4 regions of the Pseudarthrobacter sp. S9 genome follow, and region 4 is predicted to be linked to each of the others. Evidence: riboswitches for the same ligand, from Rfam matches in the RefSeq annotation. Region 4 holds a riboswitch; each other region holds the start of a gene.
The links. Region 4 has a riboswitch for thiamine pyrophosphate ahead of thiO (glycine oxidase ThiO). Riboswitches for the same ligand answer to the same signal wherever they lie in the genome.
Positions count from the first base shown of each region.

Region 1: linked by a shared signal. The riboswitch ahead of thiC (phosphomethylpyrimidine synthase ThiC) and the one ahead of thiO (glycine oxidase ThiO) in region 4 are both predicted to bind thiamine pyrophosphate.
Region 2: linked by a shared signal. The riboswitch ahead of ACQCSY_RS18435 (bifunctional hydroxymethylpyrimidine kinase/phosphomethylpyrimidine kinase) and the one ahead of thiO (glycine oxidase ThiO) in region 4 are both predicted to bind thiamine pyrophosphate.
Region 3: linked by a shared signal. The riboswitch ahead of ACQCSY_RS22995 (LLM class flavin-dependent oxidoreductase) and the one ahead of thiO (glycine oxidase ThiO) in region 4 are both predicted to bind thiamine pyrophosphate.

Region 1 covers NZ_CP189576.1:3,739,581-3,744,764, forward strand. Annotated here, with positions in the region: gene thiC (phosphomethylpyrimidine synthase ThiC) at 1-1,437, opposite strand, end outside; TPP riboswitch at 1,432-1,539, opposite strand; gene ACQCSY_RS17915 (amidohydrolase family protein) at 1,617-2,699, shown strand; gene ACQCSY_RS17920 (VOC family protein) at 2,781-3,656, shown strand; gene ACQCSY_RS17925 (hypothetical protein) at 3,786-4,223, shown strand; gene rpsP (30S ribosomal protein S16) at 4,463-4,897, shown strand; gene ACQCSY_RS17935 (RNA-binding protein) at 4,899-5,141, shown strand.
Region 2 covers NZ_CP189576.1:3,842,360-3,847,543, forward strand. Annotated here, with positions in the region: gene ACQCSY_RS18430 (Rne/Rng family ribonuclease) at 1-2,242, shown strand, start outside; TPP riboswitch at 2,360-2,457, shown strand; gene ACQCSY_RS18435 (bifunctional hydroxymethylpyrimidine kinase/phosphomethylpyrimidine kinase) at 2,440-4,047, shown strand; gene rplU (50S ribosomal protein L21) at 4,405-4,713, shown strand; gene rpmA (50S ribosomal protein L27) at 4,775-5,038, shown strand; gene obgE (GTPase ObgE) at 5,156-5,184, shown strand, end outside.
Region 3 covers NZ_CP189577.1:201,864-207,047, reverse strand. Annotated here, with positions in the region: gene ACQCSY_RS23015 (glycoside hydrolase family 15 protein) at 1-410, shown strand, start outside; partial or broken gene ACQCSY_RS23010 (IS110 family transposase) at 860-1,086, shown strand; gene ACQCSY_RS23005 (thiazole synthase) at 1,383-2,195, opposite strand; gene thiS (sulfur carrier protein ThiS) at 2,201-2,437, opposite strand; partial or broken gene ACQCSY_RS22995 (LLM class flavin-dependent oxidoreductase) at 2,638-2,958, opposite strand; TPP riboswitch at 3,005-3,101, opposite strand; partial or broken gene ACQCSY_RS22990 (aldehyde dehydrogenase family protein) at 3,145-3,335, shown strand; partial or broken gene hxlB (6-phospho-3-hexuloisomerase) at 3,668-4,242, shown strand; gene hxlA (3-hexulose-6-phosphate synthase) at 4,319-4,942, shown strand.
Region 4 covers NZ_CP189576.1:3,197,096-3,202,279, forward strand. Annotated here, with positions in the region: gene ACQCSY_RS15310 (RNB domain-containing ribonuclease) at 1-1,053, opposite strand, end outside; gene ACQCSY_RS15315 (ferritin-like fold-containing protein) at 1,095-1,766, shown strand; gene thiE (thiamine phosphate synthase) at 1,803-2,498, opposite strand; TPP riboswitch at 2,525-2,645, shown strand; gene thiO (glycine oxidase ThiO) at 2,639-4,084, shown strand; gene thiS (sulfur carrier protein ThiS) at 4,081-4,317, shown strand; gene ACQCSY_RS15335 (thiazole synthase) at 4,323-5,138, shown strand.

The DNA.
Region 1 (5,184 bases), 540 kb from region 4:
GCCCGTCTTGACGTCGTCCTTGTTCGGCAGCCCGAGGTGTTCCTTGGGCGTGACGTAGCAGAGCATCGCGGTGCCGTAGCGGGCAATCTCCGTGGCGCCGATCGCCGAGGTGATGTGGTCATAGCCGGGCGCAATGTCCGTGACCAGCGGCCCGAGCGTGTAGAACGGGGCGCCATCGCAGAGTTCCTGCTGGCGTTCCACGTTTTCACGGACGAGGTGGAAGGGGATGTGCCCTGGGCCTTCGACCATGACCTGCACATCGTATTTCCACGCCCGCTTGGTCAGTTCGGCCAGGGTGTCCAGCTCGGCGAACTGCGCGGCGTCGTTGGCATCCGCCGTCGCGCCGGGCCGCAGACCGTCACCGAGAGAGAACGCGACGTCGTACTTGGCGAAGATTTCGCACAGCTCGTCAAAGTGGGTGTACAGGAAGTTCTCCTGGTGGTGGGCCAGGCACCAGCCTGCCATGATGGCGCCGCCGCGGGACACGATCCCGGTGACGCGGTTGGCGGTCAGCGGCACATAGCGCAGCAGCACACCGGCATGGACGGTCATGTAGTCCACACCCTGCTCGCACTGCTCAATGACGGTGTCCCGGTAGATCTCCCAGGTCAGGTCATTGGCCTCGCCGTTGACCTTCTCCAGCGCCTGGTAGATCGGCACGGTCCCGATGGGGACGGGGGAGTTGCGGATGATCCACTCGCGGGTGGTGTGGATGTCATCCCCGGTGGAGAGATCCATCACGGTGTCCGCGCCCCACTGGGCGGCCCACTGCAGCTTGTCCACTTCCTCGGCAATGGAGCTGGTGACCGCCGAGTTGCCGATGTTGGCGTTGATCTTCACGAGGAAGGCCTTGCCGATGATCATGGGCTCGGATTCTGGGTGGTTGATGTTGTTGGGAATGATGGCCCGTCCTGCGGCCACCTCGCTGCGGACCAGCTCCACATCGCAGTTCTCCCGCACAGCCACGAACCGCATCTCAGGCGTGATGATGCCCTGCCGTGCGTAGTGCATCTGGGTGACCGTGCGGCCGTCGACGGCGCGGCGGGGCACCGGCTGTGCTCCCCTCCACTCGGCGGACGCGGCGCCGCGGCGCACGGCGGACTTGCCGTCGTCGAGCAGGTTCCGTTCCCGGCCGCTGTACGGTTCGGTGTCGCCCCGGGATTCTATCCATTCGGAACGGAACGGCTCCAGGCCGACCACTGGATCACTTCCGGGCCCGGCCGTCCGGTACACCGTGAACGGAGGATTCTTCACCCCGCCGGGGGAATCCTCCAGCGCGATTTCGGTCACCGGAACGCGGATGCCGTGTTCCTCGTCCGTGGTGAAAGCCAGGGAATGGGACTTCAGCGACTGGGTGGGGCCAGGCTGGTTTTGGCGCTGCTGGTCTGGGCCGGACTGGTCCTTGATAGGGCTGTGCTGTGCGGATTGCGTATTCACGGAATACTCACTTCCTTCGCCGGCATTACCCGGACAGGTTCAACGGTCGCAGGCCGCGTCAGCCCGATCTCAGCCCCTGCAAGGGCACCCGTGTGGTCGTAGACGAAGCTATCACAGCCCGCGCAGGGCCGGCTGTGTGTGACGGAGCGCCCTTGGCCGTGCGGACTACGCTTTAAGGCATGAGCAGGATCATCGAGTTCAGCGGCCCGGTCCTCACCGCCGCGGACCAGGAACGCCGCGGCATGTGGTCCGTCGGCGGCGTGCTGACCTTCCGCCGTCCCGCCGCCGCGCCGGACCTCGTGCTGGACGGCTGGGTCATTCCAGGCCTCGTCGACGCGCACTGCCACATCGGACTCGGCCCCGGCGGCGACGTCCCGGACGACGTCGCCGAGGAACAGGCGGCCACGGACCGCGACGCCGGCACGCTGCTGGTGCGCGACGCGGGAGCCGTTCATGACACCCGCTGGCTCCAGCAGCGCGCGGACATGCCGCGCATCATCCGCTCCGGCCGCCACATCGCCAGGACCGGGCGCTACCTGCGCGGCTTCGCCGTCGAAGTTGAACCGGAGAACCTCGTGGAGGCCGTGCGCAAGCAGGCGCTCGCCGGGGACGGCTGGGTCAAGCTTGTGGGGGACTGGATCGACCGCGACGCCGGCGACCTCGAACCGAGTTTCCCCGCCGGGGTGCTAAGGGACGCCGTCCAGGCCGCGCACGATGAAGGCGCGCGCGTCACGGCGCACTGCTTCGCCGAGGACACCCTGGACGACATGCTCGACGCCGGGATCGACTGCATCGAGCACGGCACCGGGCTGCTTCCGCGGCACCTGCCGCGCTTCGTGGAACAGGGAGTCCCGATCGTGCCCACGCTGATCAACATCGCCACGTTCCCGGACATCGCCGCGCGGGCCGAGGCGAAGTTCCCCCGCTACGCCGCGCACATGCGCTCACTCTGGGAACGCCGCGGCGAACGGATCCTGGCAGCGTACGAGGCCGGCGTGGCCATCTACGCCGGCACGGACGCCGGCAGCGTGATCAGGCACGGACGGATCGCGGACGAGATCCAAGCCCTGCACGCTGCCGGCCTGCCCGCCCGCGCGGCGCTGGACGCCGGCGCGTGGGCCGCGCGCGCCTGGCTCGGGGCGGACGGCCTCAGCGAAGGCGCCAGCGCCGATGTCCTCGTGTACGCCGAGGACCCCAGGACCCGGCTCGGCACCCTGGATCAGCCGAAGCACATCGTGTTGCGGGGTCAACTCGTCCATTAGGAATAAATTGAAGCTTCAAGTAATTTAACTGTATGAAGGTCATCGACGGTCGGTGGCCGCTGAACCACCGGAGCGTTCAAAATGACTGCAGAAGCCACCAGCCAGGATCTTCTTCCCCCCGCACTCACCATGGGTACGGTGATGCTCAAGGTGGGCGACATGAAGCTCATGACGGACTACTACCAGCGTGCCCTCGGGCTCGAGATCGTGGCCGAGCAGGACGGCGGGCTCTACCTGGGCCGCCGCCAGAAGCCGCTGGTCCACCTTGCCCCCGCCCCCGGGCTGCACAGTCCCTCCCGCGGCGAGGCCGGCCTCTTCCACACTGCCCTGCTCTTCGAGGACCAGCACTCCCTGGCCGCCACCGTCGCCACCGCGGCGCAGTATGAGCCGCAGTCCTTCAGCGGCAGCGCCGACCACCTCGTGAGTGAAGCCTTCTACTTCAGCGATCCCGAGGGCAACGGCATCGAGCTGTACTGGGACCGGCCCCGCGAGGCGTGGTCCTGGGAAGGCAAGAACGTCGTCATGGACAGCCTTGCCCTGCCGCCCCAGCACTACCTGGAGCAGTTCCTCACCGAGGAATCGGTGACCGGACAGCGCGAGGCCGGCGCCGGCGTCGGGCACGTCCACCTGCAGGTGGGCGACGTCCAGTCGGCCCATGACTTCTATGTCGGGACCCTCGGCTTCGAGAAGACCGCGGGCTGGCACGGCCAGGCGCTGTTTGTCTCCGCCGGCGGCTACCACCACCACATGGCCATGAACGTGTGGAACAGCCGCGGCGCCGGCCCCCGGCGTGACACCCTGGGCCTGGGCGAGGTGCTGATCGAAGTACCCTCAGGCGACGACGTCGGAGCCCTCGCCGACCGCCTCAAGCTCGCCGGAGTCCAGTCGCACCACACGGGAGCCGAGCTGCGCTTTGGGGATCCGTGGCGCAACCGCATCCGCGTGGCTGTTCGCTGACGGCACGCTGACGGCGTGCTGGCGGCACGCTGGCGCTGACGTGACTGCCCGCTGGGCTAGGCTGAAGCCGGACTTTCCGCCGAGCCACCACCGCCGAGCCACCACCGCCGAGCCACTAAGGATCACCCCATGGGATTCACCGAAATCTTTGTGTCCACCCACGATGAAGCCCTCAAGCGCGCCGCCGCCCTCGACGGCGGGGGCGCCGCGGCGCCGGCGGCCGTCCGGATCCCGGACATCAGCGACTTCGAAGTCGAGCGCCTCGGCGACCTGGCCGGGACCGCCGTCCATGCCGCCGGCGCCGACTACGAGCTCGCGATGGTGGACGTGGCCAGCGACTCCCTGCTCGGCGTCCCGGCCGCCATGGTCCGGGCCCTCGCCGAGCTGCTCACCTACGAAACCGAGGGCGACGGCAACGTCCTGGAGGACGTGGCCGGGAGCTGGGCGGCCGAGGAGGACATGCCCTTCGGTGCGGACCAGGCCCGGAGCTATGTCCGGCAGCTCGCCGAGCTCGCCGCCGACGTGGACCCCGCCACCAAGTCCGGGCTCTACGTCTGGACGTCCTGAGTCCGGACGTCCTGAGTCCGGACGGGTTCCGCGCCGCTAAAATGGAGGGCATTCAGCACGTTGTGCACGTGTCAAGTCGAAATCCCGGCGCTGATCTGGCACAATAAACAGGTACTCGATCTGCGTGGCCCCTCTCTCCGCGTCCGGATCTTGTCCTTAAGAACCCCCTAGTACGGCCCGCCCCACGGGTGCAGAACGCCGGGCTCGACCCCGTTTCAGAAACAGGAGTGACCACAAAAGTGGCCGTAAAGATTCGCCTTAAGCGCTTTGGTAAGATGCGCGCACCGTACTACCGCATCGTCGTCATGGACGCACGCTCCAAGCGTGATGGCCGTGCCATCGAAGAGATCGGCAAGTACCACCCAACCGAAGAGCCCTCGTACATCGAGGTCGACACGGACCGCGCCCAGTACTGGCTCGGCGTCGGCGCACAGCCGTCCGAGCAGGTTGCCGCGATCCTTAAGATCACCGGTGACTGGCAGAAGTTCAAGGGGCTCCCCGGCCAGGAGGGAACCTTGAAGACCAAGGCTCCCAAGGCTGCCTTCATTACCCCGGAAAAGGGTTCCGTGATCATCCCGGAAGCCATCACCAAGAAGGCCAAGAAGGACGACGCTGCCGAGGCTCCCGCCGACGCCGCCGACGCCGCCGAAGCAGAGACCACCGAGGCAGAGTAAATTGCTGGCAGAAGCGCTCGAACACCTTGTCCGCGGGATCGTTGACAGTCCTGAGGACGTCAAGGTCAGTGCGAAGAACAACCGCCGAGGGGACACCCTCGAGGTGCGCGTTCATCAGGACGACCTCGGACGGGTGATCGGCCGGCAGGGCCGGACCGCACGCGCATTGCGCACTGTGGTTGCGGCGCTGGCGGATGGCGAGCCGGTCAGGGTCGACGTCGTCGACACCGACCGCCGCCGCTAACGCGTTCAGCAATACTCGTCTTTAGGCCGGCCCCTTCACCAGA
Region 2 (5,184 bases), 650 kb from region 4:
GACCGGCGGGGGAGACGACGATCCGCCCAACACGGTGACCCGCGTCCGCGCGCCCCGCGCGCTCTCCGAGGCGCCGGTCAACAACCGCGTCACGAGCGTCAAGGGCTCCACCCGGCTTGAGGCCAAGAAGCAGCGCCGCCGCGAATCCCGCGACACCGGCCGCCGCCGCACCGTCATCACCGAGGCCGAGTTCCTGGCCCGCCGCGAATCCGTGGACCGGCAGATGATCGTCCGCCAGCGCGACGACAGAATCCAGATCGGCGTGCTCGAGGACGGCGTCCTGGCAGAGCACTTCGTCTCCAAGACCCAGCAGGACTCCCTGATCGGCAACGTCTACCTGGGCAAGGTCCAGAACGTGCTGCCCTCCATGGAAGCCGCCTTCGTAGACATCGGACGCGGCCGCAACGCCGTGCTGTACGCCGGCGAAGTGAACTGGGACGCTGCCACGCTCGAAGGCAAGCAGCGCCGGATCGAGAACGCGCTGAAGTCCGGCGACTCTGTGCTGGTCCAGGTCACCAAGGACCCGGTCGGCCACAAGGGAGCCCGGCTCACGAGCCAGATCTCGCTGCCCGGCCGCTACCTCGTCTACGTGCCCGGCGGTTCCATGACCGGCATCTCGCGCAAGCTGCCCGACGTCGAACGCAACCGTCTCAAGCGCATCCTCAAGGACCGCCTGCCGGAAGATGCGGGCGTCATTGTCCGCACCGCGGCCGAGGGGGCGTCCGAGGAAGAGCTGACGCACGACATCAACCGCCTCCGTGCGCAGTGGGAAGGCATCGAGAGCCAGTCCACCTCCACCAAGATCCTCGCCCCCGAGCTGCTCTACGGCGAACCCGACCTGACCATCAAGGTGGTCCGCGACGTCTTCAACGAGGACTTCTCCAAGCTGATCGTCTCCGGCGAGGAAGCCTGGGACACGATCGAGGCCTACGTCACCTATGTGGCACCGGACCTCGTGGGCCGGCTCGAAAAGTGGACCAAGGATTCGGACATCTTCGCGGCCTGGCGCATCGACGAGCAGATCCACAAGGCCCTGGACCGCAAGGTGTTCCTGCCCTCCGGCGGCTCCCTCGTGATCGACCGCACGGAAGCCATGACCGTGGTGGACGTCAACACCGGCAAGTTCACCGGCAGTGGCGGCAACCTCGAGGAAACCGTCACCAAGAACAACCTGGAAGCGGCCGAGGAAGTCGTCCGGCAGCTCCGGCTCCGCGACATCGGCGGCATCATCGTGATCGACTTCATCGACATGGTGCTGGAATCGAACCGCGACCTCGTGCTGCGCCGCATGGTGGAGTGCCTGGGCCGGGACCGCACCAAGCACCAGGTGGCGGAGGTGACCTCGCTGGGCCTCGTGCAGATGACCCGCAAGCGCATGGGCACCGGCCTGCTGGAAGTCTTCGGCGAGCAGTGTGATACCTGTGCGGGCCGGGGAATCGTCACGCACGACGAGCCCGTGGAGCACCGCCGGGCCAACGTCGTCGCCGCCGAGCACTACGTGCCGCGGGCCGAGAGCCAGCCCGCCGTACGGACCGAGCGCAAGGGCCGCCGTCGTGGAAAGGGCGGCCAGGGAATCATGGAGACGGCCCCGTCCGCGGCGGTAGCAGTGCACGCCGAGCCCACCGAGGCCGAGCGCCACGCCAAGGCCGAGGCAACCCGTGCGGCCCTGGCGAACATCGCCGCCGCGGCGCACGCCGCCCACCTGCACGACGGGGAGATGGCCGCCGCGCACGACGCCGAGGCCCGCCAGGCCGCCGTCGGCGCAGCCCTGCAGCTGGCCGCGAAGGAGGAGGAGGCAGCAGGACGTCCCGTACTGACCTTCGGTGGCGAGCAGGTTGCCTTGCCGTTCGTCGAGCACGCCGAGGAGTCGCCGGTTCCTGCCTTTACCCTGGATCTGCTGACCGAGGCCTTCGCCCACCTGGGCGAAGCCGGGGAAGCAACGGCAGCGCCGGCACGCTCGGGCGGGTCCGGCCCGGGCCGCGCCCAGGCCGCAGGCTCCCGGTCCGAGGTGGAAGCCGACGGCGCAACGTCCCGCGCCCGCCGCGGACGCCGCAACCGGAGCGCCAGCCGCGCCCAGGGTGCAGCCAACGAGACGTCCGTGAAACACCACGAGGCAACCCCGTCGGCCGCTGCAGTGTCCGTTCACGAGGCCAAGGCCCCCGCCGCAGCCTCACAGGCAGCCAAGCCCGCCGCCAACGAGCCGATCATCCTCGGCGTCGGCGTGCCGGCGTCGGAGCTCTAACCGCTCAGTAAGTCAAGAGAGTAAGTCACCGAAACTGCGGGTGCGGGCCGGACCAGCGTAGCAATACGCCGGATTCGGGCCGCACCCGCAGTTCGTTAAGGGATGGGGCTAGGCTGGAGGACTGACACGGGGTGCCGCGCATAGGGCCGGCTGAGATCCAGACCCGTTGAACCTGTCCGGCTAGCACCGGCGAAGGGATGTCTCTCTTGTCCTCACCATCTCGTCCGACTGATTTCCTTCCGTACCCGCCACGCACGTCCGCGCCGCTCCGGATTCCCCGGGTGCTGGCCATCGCCGGCTCGGACCCTTCCGGCGGAGCGGGGATCCAGGCGGATCTGAAAAGCATCGCCGCGAACGGCGGCTACGGCATGGCGGTCATCACCGCCCTGACCGCGCAGAACACCCAGGGCGTCCGGGCCGTACACGTTCCCCCGGCGGCCTTCCTCACCGCACAGCTGGACGCGATCAGCGAGGACATCAGCATCGACGCCGTCAAGATCGGCATGCTGGGTGACGCCGCCGTGATCGACGCCGTCCGCAGCTGGCTCGAGAAGGTCCGCCCCGGCGTCGTGGTGCTGGACCCGGTGATGGTCGCCACGAGCGGGGACCGGCTCCTGCAGGAATCCGCCGAAGCCGCCCTGCACGCCCTGCTGCCGCTGGCGGACCTGATCACACCGAACCTGGCCGAACTCGCCATCCTGCTCAAGGAACCCGTCGCCGGCGACTGGGCGGAAGCCCTGGACCAGGGCAAACGGCTGGCCGCACTGGCCGGCACCACCGTCCTGGTCAAGGGAGGACACCTCAAGGGAGGCCACCCGACGAGCGGCGGGAACGGGAGCGACGGCGGCTGCCCGGACGCGCTCGTCAACACCGGGGGACTGCTGGGGCAGCAGACGGTGGTGGTGCCCGGGGAGCGCGTGCCCACGCGCAACAGCCACGGCACCGGGTGCTCGCTGTCCTCGGCAATGGCCACGGTGCAGGCCCGGGTGGGGAACTGGGAAGCGGCACTGCGGGAGGTCAAGCCGTGGCTGCAGGGGGCGCTGCGGGAAGCGGGGGGCCTCGACGTCGGATCCGGAAACGGTCCGGTCCATCACTTCCACCACGTGCAGCACCTCACCCAGCGGCAGGACAGGCTCCGGCACCAGACCCCGGCAGAAGGCGAGTTCGCCGTGGCACTTCGGGACGGCGCGGCGGGCGATCTCGACGCCATCTACGGCCTGGAGTTCATCAGGGGCCTGGCCGACGGCACGCTGCCAGAGCACGAGTTTGCCTATTACCTCGCGCAGGACGCCATCTACCTCAACGGCTACTCCCGGGTGCTGGCCCGCGCCGCCGCCATCGCACCCTCGGAGGCTGAACAGCTGTTCTGGGCCCGTTCGGCGCAGCAATGCCTCGAAGTCGAATCGGAGCTGCACCGGACCTGGCTCAGCACCCGGCCCACGAAAGCAACGCTGGGCCCGGTCACGAAGTCCTACGTGGACCACCTGCTGGCTGCCACGGTCTCCGGCAGCTACGGTGTGCTGGTGGCGGCAGCCTTGCCGTGCTTCTGGCTCTACGCCGAAGTCGGGGCCGCCCTGCACGCGGAGTTCCTCGCCGTCGGCGCACCCGAGGCGCACCCCTACGCCGCTTGGCTGCGGACCTATGCCGATGAGGACTTTGCCGCCGCGACCCGGCAGGCCATCGCCTACACCGATACAGCGGCGCGGCTGGCCTCAGGAAGCGAGCGGGACGCGATGGCACTGGCCTTCCGGCAGTCATCGCGCTACGAGGTCGAATTTTTCGACGCGCCGAGGCTGCACGCCTGAACCAATCCGCCCCGCGGAGCCGGTACGATAGTTGGGCACGGTTCCGGAAGTCGTTGCGGCAACACTCTGAAAATTCATGGTGGCGCCTAGCACGTACCAACCGCCGGAACCAGCCTCATTTGCGGCCGAAGGCAAAATTAGCGTATTCTAGATCTTCGGTGCTTACGCCAACACTTGGGTTATGACCCTGAGGACTGTCCACATGAAATTACATGTGGATTTGTTCCGGGGGTAGCTCATGGGTTCCCCCGGGGAATCCACCGGCGTTGAGGCACAGCGTGAGCCAGGCCAAAACAATTTGGACCCAGGTTCCGCACGCAAATCTAGTAATAAACGTCGAGAGAAGTGAGTTCCCCAGTGGTGTACGCGATTGTCCGCGCAGGCGGCCGCCAAGAGAAGGTTTCCGTTGGAGACTTCGTTACCCTGAACCGCGTCCCCGGTGGAGCCGGCAGCACCTTTGAGCTGCCCGCACTGCTCCTGGTAGACGGCGACAAGGTCACGTCCGCTGCCGCGGACCTGGCCAAGGTAACGGTTACGGCTGAGATCCTCGAAGACCTTCGTGGTCCGAAGATCGTCATCCAGAAGTTCAAGAACAAGACCGGGTACAAGAAGCGCCAGGGTCACCGTCAGGAACTGACCAAGGTCAAGATCACCGGTATCAAGTAACCACTCGTTACTGTTCAGGTTTTCAACAGATTCCCCAGAATTTTAAAGGCAGGCATTTCAAATGGCACATAAAAAAGGCGCGAGTTCCACTCGCAACGGTCGTGACTCCAACGCCCAGTACCTCGGCGTCAAGCGCTTCGGCGGCCAGGTAGTTTCCGCAGGCGAGATCATCGTCCGCCAGCGCGGCACCCACTTCCACCCGGGCGCCGGCGTAGGCCGCGGCGGCGACGACACCCTGTTCGCCCTGACCCCCGGCGCCGTCGAGTTCGGCACCCGCCGTGGTCGTCGCGTTGTGAACATCGTGGCTGCTGCAGCGGCAGAGTAACAACGAGTTTTAAATCGGTGGGGCGGGCCATTAGGTCCGCTCCACCGGTGTTTTAACCGCATTACAATCATCTTGGGCCCCTTAGGGGGTCCGGGGAACAGCACTGAGGAGATCCACGTGGCTAGCTTTGTAGACCGGGTAGTACT
Region 3 (5,184 bases), on a different replicon from region 4:
TACTAGTCATGCCACAGGTCGGTTTTCTCGCCTACAACGACGAGCACATGCTCGGCACTGTCAGACGGCTGGAAGAAGAACTCCTTACCGACGACGGCCTTTTGCTGCGCTATCGAACAGAGAGTGGCGTTGACGGCCTGGAACCGGGTGAACATCCTTTCCTCGCATGCTCGTTCTGGCTCGTGGAGCAGTATGCGCGTACAGGCCGACGGGCCGAGGCAAAGATCCTTATGGACAAACTCGTGGGGCTTGCCAACGAGCTCGGTCTGCTTAGCGAAGAGTACGCAACGAACGAAAAGCGGATGGCCGGCAACTTTCCCCAAGCATTCTCACACCTGACCCTGGTCAGGGCCGCCGACGCCATGCATGGGGTCGATCGCCTCAGTCTGGCTGTCGACGCTGCCGTTTAGTGGCACGGCGTCGGAGAAGACCGGTTCCGGTCCGTGTGCTCCTTCCAGGACCCGGCAACACAAGCGTGACACCGTTCGAACCTTGGATGACAACGATCGCGGACCTGGACACCGGCCAGGCCCTTGGTGGCGTCGACGGTCGGGACCAAAAGGGTGTCGGCACCGGTTGTTCGCCCCGTCCCTGGCATGGCGCGCCTGGCCGTGCAGGCCGTCGCGATCGACCCCTCCGCGGCCTTCCGCGTCCTGCAGGCTGCCGCCCCGGCCCCTTTTCATAGCCCAGCGCAACGCGCCAGACTTCCGCTATCGCCGTCGGTTCGGGCGTGTCGATACCGACTGCACAGCCAGCCTCTGAGGCCACCCCGGTGACGGCTGCCGCGGACTCGATGTCACGTGGCGTCACCTCGCCGCCCGCGTTGTGCGAGGTGAACCGGATGAATACACGGTTGTAACGCTACCGAAGGATCGCCCGGCGGCGGGGCAAGAAACGCGCCATCGTCGCCGTCGGACGTTCCATCCCGTCATCGTCTGGCACCTCCTGAAGGACCCGGACGCACGGTTCCATGACCTCGGCGCCCACAACTTCACCCGCCGCACCAACCCGGACACCAAAAAACGCGGCCACATCCGCCAGCTCGAAGCCCTCGGCTACACCGTCACCCTGACCCCGGGAGCCTGACACCCGCCCGCCTTCATACCGCGGACCCACCCCGCCGGACCCCGGCGGGCACACCAGCACGCCACCCGCCGCAGCCAGCTCACCCCCATTTTCGGATCAGCTCGAGCACGCTGGCCGCCGTCGGCGTCTTGTAGACAGTGACCCGCCGCCCAGGCGGTAGCGCCGGTCCGGCAGGCCCGAAAGGGACTCGTCAATTTGCGGCGGGTGAGGACCTCGTCCTTAGGTGCCACGGCTGAGTCTTGGTGGGGAGCGGGTGAGCCTGCCCATCGCCGCACCCGCACAGTCAGAACCCTGGTCTAGAGGAACTCGGCCCGGCCTTCCATCGCAGAAGACGCCAGCGCATGCTCGCGGCGCGGGATACGCCCGGCCGCCTTCGCCAGCCTACCGGCGATAACAGCGTGTTTGAAGGCTTCACCCATGAGCGCAGGGTTCTGCGCGCGGGTCACGGCCGTGGCCAGCAGAACGGCGTCGCAACCCAGTTCCATAGCGAGGGCGGCATCCGAGGCGGTACCGATGCCCGCATCCAGCACCACAGGCACAGAGGAGCGCGACACGATCAGCTCAATGTTGTGCGGGTTGAGGATTCCCAGGCCCGTCCCGATCGGAGAGCCAAGCGGCATGACTGCGGTGGCCCCCAGGTTCTCCAGACGCAGCGCCAGGACCGGGTCGTCATTGGTGTACGCGAAGACTTTGAAACCACGGTTGACGAGCTGCTCGGTGGCATCCACGAGTTCCACGGCGTCCGGCAAGAGCGTGTGCTCATCGGCAATGACTTCGAGTTTGACCCAGTCCGTTTCCAGCGCGTCGCGGGCCAGTTCCGCCGTCATGACCGCATCCCTTGCGGTGAAGCAGCCGGCGGTGTTCGGCAGGACCCGGATGTTGTTGTCCACGAGCAGCCGGAACAGGGAACCCGTTTCGGCGGGCGAGTAGCGGCGCATGGCTACCGTGGTCAGTTCCGTCCCGGAGGCCAGGAGCGCGGCACCGAGTCCGTCCAGGCTAGGCGCTCCGCCCGTGCCCATAATGAGCCGGGAGCTCAATTCCACGCCATCGATGACCATGCGGTCAGTCTCTGTTCCAGGCCCGGCTGGAAGCGCAGTTGTTTCAGTCATCATCCTCATCCTCCCTGAATTGCTGTAACGAGTTCAATGCCATCGCCCTCAGCAAGCGCCGTGCTGTGCCACTGGCTGCGGGGCACCACCTCCGAGTTGCGCGCTATTGCCACACCCAGCCGCTGGCCGTCCGCGGCCTGCCCGCTGGGGGCAAGTTCGCGGCCTGTGATCTGGCTGACGAGCGTTGCAGCGGAGGCCATTGCCCCTACGGCGTGGGGCTTGCCGTTCAGTGTGATGTTCATGCTGATTCCTTGTTTCTGGTCAAATATGATTGAGGGTTGCAGCGGCTGAGCCTGATTCGGCGGGGACTGGTCCGGCGTGCCCGGACGCGCCCGGGCGGTTGCTGATGTCTAGTTCGTGGGTTTGCCCATGGGACTTCGGACTTGCCACAGTGAAGTGGACGTGGCCCTGCCGGGATGGGTCAGTGGAGAGGCTTATAGGACTATCCATTGTCCGGGACGCCTACGGTCGGCCGTTCCAGTCCGAGGTGTCCGCGCAGCATGTCCGCCGTGTAGCTGCTGCGGAAGAGCCCACGCCGTTGTAATACCGGAACCACCCTGTCCACGAACTCGTCGAGCGAATCGGGCAGCAGCGGCGGCATGAGGTTAAACCCGTCTGCGGCACCGGAGCGAAACCACAGCTCAATCTGGTCGGCGACGTGCTCTGGAGTTCCGAACACGGTGCAGTGGCCCCGCCGGCGGCCAGCCTTCCCAGCAGTTGCCACTGTTGGCTTCTCCGCCTCGATGATCCGCAGGATCAACGAGGCGGAGCCGTTCGGGCATGGCCCAGGCGTGGTCAGGCGTCAGGCGAATAGTCATCCGCAACATCCCTTCGCTAGTACGAACTAGATCAGGTTCAACGGGTGTTCTCTCAGCCCCGGCCAGCAGGGCACCCCGTGTCACTGGAATAAACCCTACTCGCAACCAGGCGGACAGAACCGTGGAGTCCGGAATGCTTCATCAAGTCCTCAGCCGACACCGTCAAACGGCTCACCCTGGAGTTCGGCGGCAACGACGCCGGTATCGTGCTGCCGACGCCGACGCCGACGCCGATCCCAACGCCATCGCCCAAGACCTGTTCTGGGTGCCTTCAGCAACGCCGGCCGGACCTGCGGCGGCCCTCAAACGCCGCTACGTCCACTAAGACATCTACGAGGCCGTATGCGAAGAACGCTGTCGCAGTCCATTGCGTGCGGACACGGCGGACCTCCGTCCATCATGACCGGCAGCAGGCGGACAATGGCCGTGGCTGCGTAGCTACCTCCCCGGGCAACGCCCTGCCATTCAACGGGGGATCGATGGACTGCACACCCATGCCGCTGAATCTCGTCAGGGCATACCGGACGATCCACACACCCACCTACCCAAACGGGCAGTTTAAACCATCCCGAATTAGCGTTTCCCCTCCCCGTAAATGACAGGACGATGGATGTCAGGCCCACCTCTGGAGGAGGAGAAGTGAATTTGACCGTGATGACCGGACCCGCCCCGGACGTATCCGGGGAAGCCTTCGCCGGCAGCGTCTCCCTTGTCCTGGGGGAGATCGCGGATACCGCCGCAGGCATCGACCGGCAGCAGGTGGCCGGCCTGGCCCGTCACCTTAGCCAGCCGGGCCGGGTGTTTGTTGCCGGCGCGGGCTGGTGTTGCGGATGGCGGCGATGAGGCTGATGCACCTGGGCCTGAATGTCCACATCGCCGGTGACACCACCACTCCCGCAATCGCTTCCGGGGACCTGCTCCTGGTGGCCTCCGGATCGGGGACGACCTCGGGGGTGGTCAAGTCAGCGGAAACGGCGGCGAAGGCCGGGGCGCGGATCGCCGCGTTCACCACCAACCCGGATTCCCCGCTCGCCGGGCTCGCCGACGCCCTGGTGACCATTCCCGCCGCGCAGAAGACCGACCACGGCTCCAGCGTCTCGCGCCAGTACTCCGGGTCCCTGTTCGAACAGGTGCTTTTCCTCGCCACCGAGGCCCTCTTCCAGTCCCTGTGGGACAACACCGATGTGCCCGCCGAAGAGCTCTGGCTCCGGCACGCCAACCTCGAATAACCGGGGCCCCTCTTTTTCCACACCCACCGCAGTTACCTGCAGAGAACCGCAGTTCCTTACAGAAAGTAGAAACATCATGAAGCTCCAAGTTGCTATGGACGTTCTGACCACCGAAGCCGCCCTCGAACTGGCCGGCCAGGTCGCCGAATACGTCGACATCATCGAACTCGGCACCCCGCTGATCAAGGCCGAAGGGCTCTCCGCCGTCACCGCCGTCAAGAACGCCCACCCGGACAAGATCGTCTTCGCCGACATGAAGACCATGGACGCCGGCGAACTCGAAGCCGACATCGCCTTCAAGGCCGGCGCCGACCTGGTCACCGTGCTCGGCACCGCGGACGACTCCACCATCGCCGGCGCCGTCAAGGCAGCCAAGGCCCACAACAAGGGCATCGTCGTGGACCTCATCGGTGTCGCAGACAAGGTCACCCGCGCCAAGGAAGCCCGCGCCCTGGGTGCGAAGTTCGTCGAGATGCACGCCGGCCTGGACGAACAGGCCAAGCCCGGCTTCGACCTGACCGGACTCCTGAGCGCCGGAGCAGAAGCACGCGTCCCGTTCTCCGTCGCCGGCGGCGTGAAGCTCGCCACCATAGCAGCTGTCCAGCAGGCCGGCGCCGACGTCGCCGTCGTCGGCGGCGGCATCTACAGCGCAGCCGACCCCGCCCTGGCCGCCAAGCAACTCCGCAACGCCATCAACTAACCCTCCGATTGACGGTGGCGTCCCGCACCCTTAAAGCCGCGGGACGCCACCTCCGGAGTCCAGCCCCTGCAACTTCAGGGGGCCCGCAGCCGAGGAATTTCTTGCCTGGGCCCCCGCGGAGAGCCCCCACCGCGGGCAGTACCGCGCCGACGACGGCCGACTGATACGGGTCATCGAGAACGGCACAGGCTGCCGTCGTCTGTTTGTTTGTGATGATCCCGTCGTGCTGTATTCGATCTAAG
Region 4 (5,184 bases):
GGCCGTAGAGTGCGCATAGGCGGCGCCGATGGCGGATTGGACGGCGGCCTCCGGCACGGCTCCGTCGAAGGGAGTGTAGCCGGCACCCCGGAACAGCATGCCGGCCGAATGCACGATCGCCAGCTGCCGGGGGTCCGTGGGGTCAAGGGTGCGCAGATACTCGCCGTAGCTCATTTCCCCGTCCCAAGGCTTGCCGAGGGCGCGCGTCTGGCGGTGGAAGTGCCGCAGGGAGCTTTCATCCGGGGCAGGCATGGTGCGGAGAATGCCGACCTTGCCGACAAGCATCAGCCGGGCAGCGGCCATGCCCGTCATGAGTGAAATCTGCGCGTTCCAGTCCTCCACCGGCAGCGGCGGGGCCGCGACGATCCGGTAGCCGCCGTCGCGCAGCTGTTGGATTTCCTGTTCCGGCATGTTCAGGCTCGCGCCGCCGCGGAGGCGTTCCAGCTCCACCCGCTTGATGCCCACTTCCTTGAGCAGCTGCAGCACGGGCGCCGCGGTGCCGGCGTCGAGCTCGGCCTGGACGCCCTTGTAGCTGAGCTTGGCGCGGCTGCGGACGCGCGCCCGCCGCACAAGCACCGAGGACACCTCCGCGGCGGCATCGAGCTCGAATTCCCAGACGAACGCGGCGCACAGCTGCCCGGCCAGCAGACTGCCGGCGGCTTCGCTGATGACTTCCGGGTGGAGCGGGATCCGCCCGTCCGGAGTGTAGAAGGTCTGGCCGCGCCGGCGGGTTTCGGCGTCGAGCGCCCCGCCGGGGGCCACAAAGGAAGGGACGTCGGCGATGGCGTAAAACACTTTGTAACCCTCGCCGGACCGGTCGATGAACAACGCCTGGTCCAAGTCGGTGGACGACGCCGGATCAATGGTCACGAACTCGATATGCGTGAGATCCAGCTCCGGCAGCTTGTGCCCGGCCACGGCAGCCTGAGCGTCACGGAGCACGCCCTCGGGGAACGGGCCCGGCAGCTCCAGAGTCGTTCGCAGCGACTTGAGCGCCCCGGCAAGCTGGTTCTGCTGTTGGTGGACGCTGGGGGTCAGGCGATGATGGGACACGAAAATCAGATTAGCTCCAATTGCGCGATTAGTCTTGGATCATGAGCTCATCCCCGGCCGATCCTGCCCGCTACAACAGCTTCCTCATGGATCTGCTCGGTGTGATGGCCTACGGCGAGCTTTCGGCCTTCGAACGGCTGTCCTCCGACGCCCGGTATTCGCCCACGCTGCACGACCGCGCGGTCCTTGGCAGGATCGCCGTCATCGAGTTCCAGCACTACGAACTCGTCAGCGCCAGGTTCGAGGAGATGGGCCTGGACGCCGAGGCGGCCATGCTGCCCTTCCAGCCGTCCGTGGACCATTTCCACGAGCGCACCCGCCCGGCGGACTGGTACGAATCACTCATGAAGGCCTATGTGATCGATACGGTCTCCGCCGATTTCTACCGCGCCATCGCCCGCTATGTCGACGCTGAAACCCGGGAGCTGATCGAACGGATCCAGTCCGCAGACGAGGCGACCGCCGTGTTGCGGGAGCGTCTCAAGAGGGCCCTTGCCGATGATCCGCGGCTGGCAGCCCGGCTGGCGCTGTGGGCCAGGCGGCTGCTGGGCGAGGCACTCACGGAGGCGCAGCGGGTGGGCTTCGAGCACGCGTTCCTCGGCGGCCTGTCCGGCAGGGACGCGGCCGGGGCCAGGGAGCTGGTCAGCGGGCTGACAGCTGAGCTCGCGGCGAACCACTCGCGCCGGATGACGCAGCTGGGACTGGCCGGCTAGTTCCGCTGCCCGCCAGGGTTGCGCCCGGGGTTCAGCTCAGGATTCCGCGGCGTCGAGGGCGGCGAGGAGGGCGCGCGCGGCGTCGGCGGGATCATCGGCGTCGGTAATGGCCCGGACCACCACGATCCGCCGGGCGCCGGCCTCGACCACCTGCTCCACATTGCCCAGGTCGATCCCGCCGATCGCGAACCAGGGCACCACGCCGTCGACCTTGCCGGTTCCATCTGCCTCGGGCCGGCGGATCGCCTGATCGGCGTAGCGCACCAGGTCGAGTCCGACGGCGGAGCGCCCAGGCTTGGTCGGGGTGGCCCACACGGGTCCCACGCAGAAGTAGTCCAGCCCGCGGCGCCCCGGCGAGGCGGCAATGGCAGCATCCACCTGCTCCGGGCTGTGAGTGGACAGCCCGATCACGGCGCCCTTGCCGAGGAAGTTCCTGGCGGCGTCGAGGGGGATGTCCTTCTGCCCGATGTGGAACACCGGCGCCCCGGACAGCGAGGCGATGTCCGCCCGGTCATTGACGGCCCACAGCCGTCCGTGGCGCTGCGCCACCTTGTGCAGGACCTCGAGGAGCTCAAGTTCCTCGGCCGCCTCCAGCGACTTGTCGCGCAGCTGGATTATGTCCACGCCGCCGGCAAACGCGGCGTCCACGAAGTCCTCGAAGTCGCCGCGGTCCTTGCGGGCGTCGGTGCACAGGTACAGGCGGGCAGTGGTGTGGAGGGCATCCTGGCTCATGACACCAGCCTAGTTCCTCTAAACTGGGCGCATACCGCGGGAGCCCGCTGCAGCCGTTCGAGTGCTGCACGGCTGAGAGGGCGTCAGAGCCGACCGCTTGACCTGATCCGGCTAGTACCGGCGTAGGGAAGGAGTCTTTCATGGGCACAGCAGTCAGCCGTGATGACACAGCGAGTACAGACACAGCGAGTGATGACGCAGCGAATGATGACACCGCGTCCGGGTTTTATGACGCACGCACCCACGTAGCCTGGCGCGGAGCCGCGCCCGCGGATTTATCAGCCGATTTATTAGCCGATGTTGCCCTGATCGGCGGCGGCGTGATCGGCCACGGCATCGCCTGGGAGGCGAGCCGCTCGGGCCGCTCAGTGGTGCTGATCGACGATGCCCCCGGCAGCGGGGCCAGCTGGGCCGCCGCCGGCATGCTCGCGCCCGTCAGCGAGCTGCACTACCAGGAGGAGGCGCTCCTGGAACTGATGCTCGAATCCTCCCGCCTATGGCCGGACTTCGCCGCGGCACTCGACGGCGCTCAAGCGACGGGTACGGACGCGGCGGGTACGGACGCGACGGGCAGGGAAGCGGCGGCGCATTCCGGCACCGGTTACCTCACGACGCCGACCCTCGCCGTCGGGGCCGACGCCGCCGACCGCCGGGCGCTCGCGGACCTGAGGGCCGTCCAGCAGGCCTGCGGCCTCAATGTGGAACCGCTGACCGTGCGCGAGGCGCGGGGACGGGAACCCTTGCTGAGCCCCGGGATCTCGTGTGCCTTCGACATCCCGGCCGATCACCAGGTGGATCCCCGCCGGCTGCTCGCCCGGATTGCCGCGCTGCTGGCAACGGACGGCCGGAGCCGCGCCGTTGCCAGGCGCGCGGCCGGACTGCTCTGGGAGGACGGACGCGTCAGCGGAGTCAGCCTCGCGGGCGGCGGCGCCGTGCATGCAAAGGAAACCATTGTGGCGAACGGGCTCGGCGCCTCGGAGCTGGGCGGCCTGCCCGCTGGGCTCACGCTGCCGCTCCGGCCGGTCTACGGGGACATCCTCCGGCTGCGCGTGCCCGCCCACCTGCGGCCGCTGCTCATCTCCACTGTACGGGGACTGGTCCGCGGCGTGCCGGTGTACATCGTCCCGCGGCAGGATGGCACCGTGGTGATCGGGGCCACCCAGCGCGAAGACGGACCCGCGGACCCCCGGGCCGTCTCCGCCGGCGGCGTCTACCAGCTGCTGCGGGACGCACAGCAGCTGGTGCCCGCGGTGGCCGAGCTGGAACTGCTCGAGGTCACGGCCCGGGCCCGCCCGGGCACGCCGGACAACGCGCCATTGCTGGGCCGGGTGAAGCGCCCCGGCCCGGACCGCGGGGATGGCGACGACATCCCGGGCCTCATCATCGCTACCGGATTCTTCCGGCACGGCGTCCTGCTCACCCCAGCTGCCGCCACCGTCTGCCGGCAGCTGTTGGACGGACATGCGGACCCGCGCTGGGCCGTCTTCCGTCCTGACCGTTTCTCCCACGCCCCGGATTCCGGGAACAGATCCAACTCCGGCAACAGACCCAACTCCGGCAACAGATCCAACAAGGAAGCAGCATGAACATCAGACTGAACGGAACGGAGCACAGCGTCGCCGACGGCGCCTCCGTCAGCACGCTGGTCAGCCAGCTCACGGGCCGGACCCTCGGCCCGGACGGCCAGTCCGCCGACGGCCGGAAGCTCGGCGTCGCGGTGGCCCGCAATTCCGAGGTGGTGCCCCGCAGCCAGTGGCACGGCACCGCGCTCGCCGATGGTGACGACGTCGAGCTCGTCACGGCAGTCCAGGGAGGATAAACAGCATGAAGGAAACCTCTCTTGCAGCATCGCCGGCAACCGGCGCCTGTCCCGATCCGTTCGTGGTCGACGGCGTCCGGCTGGGGTCGCGCCTGATCATGGGAACCGGCGGGGCGCCGAGCCTCGACGGACTGGGGGCTGCCCTTGTGGCGTCAGGGACGGAACTGACCACGGTGGCGATGCGCCGCTATTCGCCCGCCGAGACGGGGTCGCTCTTCCAGCTGCTCGTGGAGCACAACATCAGGGTGCTGCCCAACACGGCCGGCTGCTTCACCGCCAAGGACGCCGTCCTGACCGCCGAACTGGCCCGCGAAGCCCTCGAAACAGACTGGGTCAAGCTGGAAGTCATTGCCGATGAGCACACCCTGCTGCCGGACGCCGTGGAGCTGGTGGACGCGACCGAACAGCTCGTGGCCCGCGGCTTCAAGGTCTTCGCCTACACCAACGACGACCCTGTGCTGGCCCTGCGGCTGGAAAACCTCGGTGCCGCCGCCGTGATGCCGCTCGGCTCGCCGATCGGCACCGGCCTGGGCATCCTGAACCCTCACAACATCGAGCTGATTGTCTCGCGGGCGTCCGTTCCCGTGGTCCTGGACGCCGGGATCGGCACGGCCTCGGACGCCGCCCTGGCGATGGAACTCGGCTGCGACGCCGTACTCCTGGCCACGGCCGTGACGCGGGCGCAGAATCCCGTGCTGATGGGGGAGGCCTTCAAACACGCGGTCATCGCCGGTAGGCTGGCGAAAACGGCCGGCAGGATCCCGCGCCGCGAGCACGCCCTGGCGTCGTCGGCCATGGAAGGCCGGGCCGAATTCCTCTGACCCCGGCCTCTCCGGGCTGACCGCCAACCGTTGTGGTCAATCCACA